Regions from separate parts of the Bacillus mojavensis genome, predicted to be linked through region 1. Evidence: predicted binding sites of a transcription regulator. Region 1 holds the regulator's gene; the other holds the start of a gene.

Region 1 (3,955 bases):
GCCAGCTATTCGGCTGAAACGCTGGCTCATTTAATAAAGTATGACACAAATCACGGACGGTACGAAAAAGAAGTTGAGGCTGGAGAAGACAGTCTGATTGTGAATGGAAAAAAAGTACTCTTGTTAAACAGCCGTGATCCGAAACAGCTGCCTTGGCGGGAATATGATATTGACATTGTCGTTGAAGCAACAGGGAAGTTTAATTCAAAAGAAAAAGCGATGGGACATATTGATGCGGGCGCGAAAAAAGTCATTCTGACCGCTCCGGGGAAAAATGAAGACGTTACCATTGTGATGGGTGTTAATGAAGACCAATTTGATGCTGAACGCCACGTGATTATTTCAAACGCGTCATGCACGACAAATTGCCTTGCACCGGTTGTGAAAGTGCTTGATGATGAATTTGGCATTGAGAGCGGTCTAATGACGACAGTACACGCTTATACGAACGATCAAAAAAATATTGATAATCCGCACAAAGATTTGCGCCGCGCCCGGGCATGCGGTGAATCCATCATCCCGACGACAACAGGCGCGGCAAAGGCACTTTCGCTTGTTCTGCCTCACCTGAAAGGAAAGCTTCATGGTCTCGCTTTGCGTGTGCCTGTTCCGAACGTCTCATTAGTTGATCTTGTTGTCGACTTGAAAACGGATGTAACGGCAGAAAAGGTAAACGAAGCATTCAGGCAGGCTGCCAAAACGTCAATGTACGGAGTGCTTGATTATTCGGATGAACCGCTCGTGTCGACAGATTATAATACGAATCCGCATTCGGCGGTTATTGACGGGCTTACGACAATGGTGATGGAAGACAGGAAAGTAAAGGTTCTCGCATGGTATGACAATGAATGGGGCTACTCATGCAGAGTAGTTGATCTCATCCGCCATGTGGCGGCACGAATGAAACATCCATCTGTTGTATAGAATAAGGTCATGGACACAATTTAAGAAAAAACCCTTAACAGCAAATTTCTGAAAAAACGCTTCTTGCAAATTAGACTTAAACACAGTATACTATTTTTCGTGAACTTCTTGCTTGAGACTGTTTCGGGATTACTTAAAGGGTTAGGACCTCTCCGGACTAACTTTCCCCCGTGGTAAATAGCCGACCCAGTTGTTGGAACTTCACTTTTTAATTCTTGTTAAGGGGGGTCCATGACTATGGAAACAATGGGGCGTCACGTTATCTCCGAGCTATGGGGATGCGATTTTGATAAGCTGAATGACATGGATTTTATTGAGAAAACGTTTGTAAATGCTGCTTTAAAATCAGGAGCTGAGGTGCGCGAGGTTGCATTTCACAAATTTGCACCGCAAGGCGTAAGCGGAGTCGTTATCATTTCTGAATCACATTTAACGATTCACAGTTTTCCTGAGCACGGATATGCAAGCATTGATGTTTATACTTGTGGAGACTTAGATCCTAATGTCGCTGCTGACTACATTGCAGAGGCATTACATGCTGATACAAGAGAAAACATTGAAATACCAAGAGGAATGGGGCCTGTGCAGATTAAACAGGCGCAAGCGAAAGTACTATAAAGTAAACACGAACACAAAGGGAGCTGGAGCTAGAAAGCCGTTACGCGCTTTTTAGCTTATGCTCCTTTTATTTTTATGAACAAACAGGGGCGGCCAGCTTTTTCTTTTTTCGTTTTTTTTGTAAAATAAGAAAGAGATATGTCATAAACCGCCTGATGCTGTTAGATACAGCCTAAACAACGGCTCTCCCGACAGATGCCTGTCACATCACTTTTATAGCCGGAGGCTGCCGAATATACATTGCAGGGAACGAAATAGTTGGGAGCTGATTTTATTGAAATGTCCTTCATGCCAGCATAACGGAACACGAGTCCTCGATTCACGGCCTGTGGATGACGGAAAATCCATTCGCAGAAGACGTGAATGCGAAGCCTGCCATTACCGCTTTACTACCTTTGAGAAAGTGGAGGAAACCCCGCTCATCGTTGTAAAAAAAGAAGGCGTGCGAGAGGAATTCAGCAGGGAAAAAATGCTGCGCGGCCTTATTAAAGCATGTGAAAAAAGACCTGTTTCACTCAAGACGCTGGAAGATATGTGTTTTGACATTGAAAAAGAACTGCGCAACCAAGGCTGTTCCGAAGTGAAAAGCGAGTTCGTCGGAGAGATGGTCATGGACCGCCTGGCTAAGGTTGATGAAGTCGCATACGTGCGGTTCGCGTCCGTCTATCGGCAGTTTAAAGATATTAATGTCTTTATCGATGAATTAAAAGATTTAATAAAGAAAGAGCGTTAAAGAGCTAAAAGGATTCTTCTAGCTCTTTTCTCATGTGCAAAATTGGCATTTGATAGATATTCGAAACGGTGTAAAATGAGGGTAGAAACATAATCGGAAGGTTTGAGAATGTATGGCTGACTATTGGAAAGATGTACTGCCTGTAGACCCTTATGTGGTGAAAAGCAAATCAATGCTGCAGGATATTGACAGACAAATTATTACACAACTGTACCAGCCCTTAATCGGCCCTGTTGCATTCTCTCTTTATATGACATTGTGGGGAGAACTTGAACAAAACCGACTGTGGGGCGGAGAATCCACACATAGACAGCTGATGGGAATGACTCAGTCCAATTTGAAAACGATCCATCAGGAACAGGGAAAGCTCGAGGGCATCGGATTGCTGAAAGTATATATGAAAGAATCCGAGCGGCAGGAGCGCCTCTTTATATATGAACTGCTGCCGCCGCTGCGGCCGAATGAATTTTTCGAAGACGGCATGCTGAACGTTTTTTTATATAACAGAGTCGGAAAAACAAAATATCAGCAGTTAAAACAATTTTTTACGCATCCGGCGATTTCAGAAGATGCCAAAGAAATTACAAGGCCGTTTAACCATGCGTTTGAATCGCTGCAGCCGAGTGAATGGAAGCTTACATCCGACATGGAGGAAACGGTGAGACTGGCGACGGGAAGAGAGTATACAACTGTCGGACAGGCTCCGTCCTATACCGTTACAGAGGATGTGTTCGATTTTGATTTGTTTTTAGCGGGGCTTTCGGAGACGATGATTCCGAGAAAAGCAATGACACAGCAGGTGCGGGAAACGATTAAAAAGCTTTCTTATTTGTACGGCATTGATCCTTTGCAGATGCAAAACGTCGTCATGAGCGCGATCGATGAGCATGAAGTGATTACCACCGAAGCTTTAAGAAAAGCGGCAAGCGACTGGTACCAAATCGAGAGGAACGGACAGCTCCCGGACTTAGTGGAGAAAACACAGCCGGTACATCTGCGTGAAGGCGCAAAACCGGCAGAAGAGGATTCGCTGGATAGTGAGCTGATCGCATTGCTGGAGGTCATCTCACCGAAAAAGCTTCTTCAGGATATCGCGGACGGAACCGAACCGTCAAAAGCAGATTTGAAAATTATAGAAGAGATTATGTTTGAACAGAAGCTGGAACCAGGCGTCATAAATGTGTTAATTTATTATGTCATGCTGAAAACCGACATGAAGCTGTCGAAAAACTATATACAAAAAATTGCCTCCCATTGGGCGCGCAAAAAAGTCAAAACGGTCAGAGAAGCGATGAAGCTTGCCATAGAAGAAAACCGCCAGTATCTTGAATGGGCTGAAGGTAAAACGAGCCAAGCTTCTAAACGAAATCAAAAAGTGATTCGCGAAGAAAAACTTCCTGACTGGATGAAAGAAAAGAAATCGGCGTCCGATTCTGAAACCGGACAGCAGATGCTACATGAACAGGACTTGGAAGAACAGAAGAAAAAGATGATGGAAGAAATGAAAAAACTGAAAAAATACTCTGCCTATTAAGAGCAGAGATGCGGGGTGAAGTAATACATGGAACCAATCAGCCGTTCCCTGCAGGGCGTAACCGGCAGACCGGATTTCCAAAAGCGTCTTGAACAAATGAAGGAAAAAGTGATGAAGGATCAGGACGTTCAGGCATTTTTGAAGGA
Region 2 (3,955 bases), 970 kb from region 1:
GCTTTTAATTGCTTCCAGTCCTCTGCCGTCGGGATATGCATACCTTCAAACAGATTTGCGATTTTTTCGTATTTCGGTGAGAAATCAGTTGAAACGTACTTATCGAAATATTCACCGGTTGCATAGGTTGATCCTTCATATTGATCAAACGTCTCGCCCTTCTCTTTTGCGATCTCCGCAGAACGCTGGATAGAGTAGAAGTTCACCATCATAAAGAATGTGTTCGCAAAGTCGCGCGCTTCTGGACTTTCATATGCGATGCCGTTTTGCGCAAGGTATCCGTGAAGGTTCATCGCGCCGAGACCGATTGATTTCATCGCTTTGTTTGCCCGTCTTACAGCAGGCGCATTACGGATATCAGTCGTTTCAGAAACGTGAGTTAAAGAATCAGTCGCAAGCTTAACAGTCTTTTCAATTGATTTGTGCTCCATCACGTTGAGAATGTTAAGCGATCCAAGGTTGCAGGAAATATCCAAACCGATTTCATCTTCTACATCGTAGTCTGTGTAAGAAGAAACCTGAGATGCCTGCAGCACTTCGGAGCAAAGGTTAGAAAATTTCACCTTTGAAATATGGTTATTCGCATGTACTTTGTTGACATTATCCTGGAACATGATGTATGGATAGCCTGATTCAGAACGAAGCACCGCCAGTTTTTCAAGCAATTTCCGCGGGTTGATTTTCTCTTTTTTCACCCGAGGGTTGTCGACGAACTTGTCGTACATTTCATTCATGTCCATTTCGTCCATGTGCTGTCCGTACTCTTTATAGATGGTATGCGGATAGAATACATAAGCCGCTTTGTCCTCACGCGCAAGCTCAACGAACTTGTCCGGAATGACCACACCGATAGAAAGTGTTTTGACGCGCACATCCTCGTCGGCAGAAATCTTTTTCGTATCGAGAAAATCATTGATATCGCGATGGAAAATGTTTAAATACGCCGCGCCTGATCCTTGTCTTTGTCCCATTTGGTCAGCATATCGGAAGGCGTTATCAAGAAGCTTCATGACGCCTACAACGCCTTTTGTGGCATTCTCAACATCTTTGATGGCTTCACCTTTTGCGCGAAGTTTGGACAGGTTAAGAGAAACCCCGCCGCCCAGTTTAGAAAGCTGCATGGAAATATCGATCGCTCTTGAAATGTCGTTTAAAGAATCATTGACTTCGAGCAAGAAGCAGCTCACAAGTTCTCCGCGGCGTTTTCTGCCCGCGTTCAAAAATGTCGGTGTGCTCGGCTGATATTCCTGATTAATCATCAGGTTCACATATTCTTTTGCTTTCTCAGTGTCGCCGTTTGCGAAGAACAGCGCAACAATTGAGATCCGGTCCTCATAACGCTCGAGGATTTTTTTCTTGTCATTCGTTTTCAAAGCATAGTCATTATAGAATTTAAACGCACTCATGAAGGAAGGAAAACGAAACTTCTTAGCGTAAGCTGTCTTAAACACTTCTTTAATGTCTTCAAAAGAATAAAGGCTTAAAAACTCTTCTTCATAGTATTGATTTTCAATCAAATAATCCAGCTTCTCTTTTAAATCGTGAAAGAATACTGTGTTTTGATTGATATAATCTACAAAATAGCTATGTACAGCCTCTTTATCCTTATCAAACTGAAATTTTCCATCTTTTTGGATCATGATTTCGTTATTTAACTGGATCCATTTTGGCACTTGATTTTGTGACAACTCTTTCTACCTCCTGAGTAAACAATTCAACGTCTTTAGATGTGCCGCTGAGTTCAAATTTGTGCAAAATCGGCACCTGATATTGTCTTGAAATAGTATCGGCGCTTTTCGCAAAGTTATCGCCCCATACTTTATTGCCGCTCGCAGCGACGCCTAATAAGAGATGGGCGTATTTTTCGAGAAATGATTGTGTTGATGCCGGTACTTGGCCGAAGTTTGTCGTGTAGGTGACCAAAACAAACGGAGTGTCCAGATGGTCAATTTCGTCCACCTTGCGGATCTGCTGAAGGCCTATCTTATTTACAAAGCGCTGAACATTCCCTGTTTTTGAATCAAATATGATTTGTACCACGTTTTATCACGACCTATCAAAAAATATGAATCTCTCAACCACTAACACTATATATAGTATACTACCCTCTGGCAAAAACACAATATATAGATTCGTTTTAATAAAAAATTCATATTTTCTCTCTGGCACCCTCATCAGGGCCCAAAAAAGAGAGCAGAACGAGAATCATCTCTCATCCTACTCGAAGTGTCGTTTTTAAGCCGATGTATATCATAACACGAAAAAAAACTGCTTAGTAGTCTAGATTTTTTTTTCTTATACTGTCACAGCATTTTTCGCTTTCGACAGTTTCTTCTATTTCTGCGTCAGCGCCGATTTCTTCTAAAACTGCCTTCAATGCGCTTATAATTGAGGCTTCTCTAATTAATTCTTTTCCATTAACAATAATACTCGTTCCATATTCATAGCAGGAATCGTCTTCACAGATTTCTTCCCAGTGATTGACAACAATCTTATGCTTCATCATTTCACCCTCTGTATGTTCTGTGTCAGTATTCAGTTTAGCGGCCTGCGTCTGCTTTGTAAAATTCCATGCTTGTGAATTTTATTCAAGCTCATCAGATGGATACTCTTTTTTAAGCTTTACCTTGTTATCAGCCTCATTATACTCATAAATTTCTATATTGCCGTCATTTACGATTCCAAAATGGTTATTTTCAAGCGGAAATGAGCTTGGCTGGGGCGTTTCATAAGAATCTCCGCTATCTGTTTCAATCACTGTTTCATCTCTCCCGCACGCACCAAACAATAAAAACACGGCAATCCAGACAAGTGCAATTCTGATTCGTCTTAACTCCGCTTCGAATTCAGAAAACATTCATTAACTCCCCTAACGTTCAAATTTTTTACATTATATACATTTCACCCCTTTTTATGTTCTCGTTATCAAGTAGACCACGCAAGATAAAATAAACAAGAGAGGCTGCTGTGCTAGTTTCTCAGCCCCTCTATTTCTTACTTCTGTACATAAATAGATACTGAACCCCCATTTACATGAAACTCTCCCCATCCATCAGAACCAATCGTAACAGGAGCGGAGCGGTTCCCAGTGATGTCATACCATGTCTCGCCGGCATTTTGCTTCCCGACGTACATCCTCTTTGACCCGCCGGAACCGTCTGTGATTAAAGCGGCCAATCCTGATTGGGCGGCCGATTGATCACCTTCCCTCGTCCAGCCAATCACATCCTCATGATCTAAATAATCATGCTGGGTCCCGTATGCATAATGTTTACGTGCTTTTAAGATAGGTTCTATTTTATTTTTGAGCACCGGAATTTCCCTTGATGATGATCCCTTTGTTCCATACATATCTCCATAGAAAACCTGCGGGTAACCAGCCTCTCTCGTTAATATGAAGGCATACGCGAGCGGCTTAAACCATGTTTGTACAGTCGACTCCAAAGATTGCCCCGGCTGTGTATCATGATTTTCCACAAAGGTTACCGCTTGCATAGGATGCTTCGCTACGACAGTGCCATCCAGCAAATGTCTCATATCATAGCCGCCCCCTTGTGAGGATGCAGCCTGCAAATGATAATGAAGCGGGACATCAAAAACGGATTGCTTAAAATCAGTTTTATTCAAATAGTTTTCGAGTTCGTTCAGGTTATTTTGCCAATACTCTGCAACTGTAAACATTTCCTTTCCTGTTGATTGCCTGACTGCCTTTACCCAATCACTCAGAAACGAAAATTTAATGTGTTTAACAGCGTCAAGCCGAAAACCGTCGAGTTGAAGCTCGTTCGCATACCAGGTACCCCATCTTTTTGTTTCTGCGACAACATCCGGATGATCATAGTCGACGTCTGCATACATCAAATAATCGTAGTTGCCGTTTTCCCTGGATACTTCCCAATCCCATGCCTTTCCATCCCCTTGAAATTTATAGATGCGGTTCAGCTTTCGGGATTCG

What was found. The regulator NrdR, encoded in region 1, represses ribonucleotide reductase genes. The targets are predictions, from matches to a motif close to AACACNATATATNGTGTT.
Region 2: a site for NrdR is predicted at 2,084-2,101, ahead of nrdI (class Ib ribonucleoside-diphosphate reductase assembly flavoprotein NrdI). Genes of this name have one in related genera too.

What each region holds. Positions count from the first base shown of each region.
Region 1 is NZ_CP051464.1:2,769,365-2,773,319, reverse strand. Features, by position in the region: gene HC660_RS14585 (glyceraldehyde-3-phosphate dehydrogenase) at 1-924, shown strand, start outside; gene speD (adenosylmethionine decarboxylase) at 1,162-1,542, shown strand; gene nrdR (transcriptional regulator NrdR) at 1,817-2,275, shown strand; gene dnaB (replicative helicase loading/DNA remodeling protein DnaB) at 2,388-3,809, shown strand; gene dnaI (primosomal protein DnaI) at 3,837-3,955, shown strand, end outside.
Region 2 is NZ_CP051464.1:1,803,371-1,807,325, reverse strand. Features, by position in the region: gene nrdE (class 1b ribonucleoside-diphosphate reductase subunit alpha) at 1-1,688, opposite strand, end outside; gene nrdI (class Ib ribonucleoside-diphosphate reductase assembly flavoprotein NrdI) at 1,648-2,040, opposite strand; gene HC660_RS09355 (hypothetical protein) at 2,273-2,503, opposite strand; gene HC660_RS09350 (YmzC family protein) at 2,585-2,857, opposite strand; gene amyS (alpha-amylase) at 2,995-3,955, opposite strand, start outside.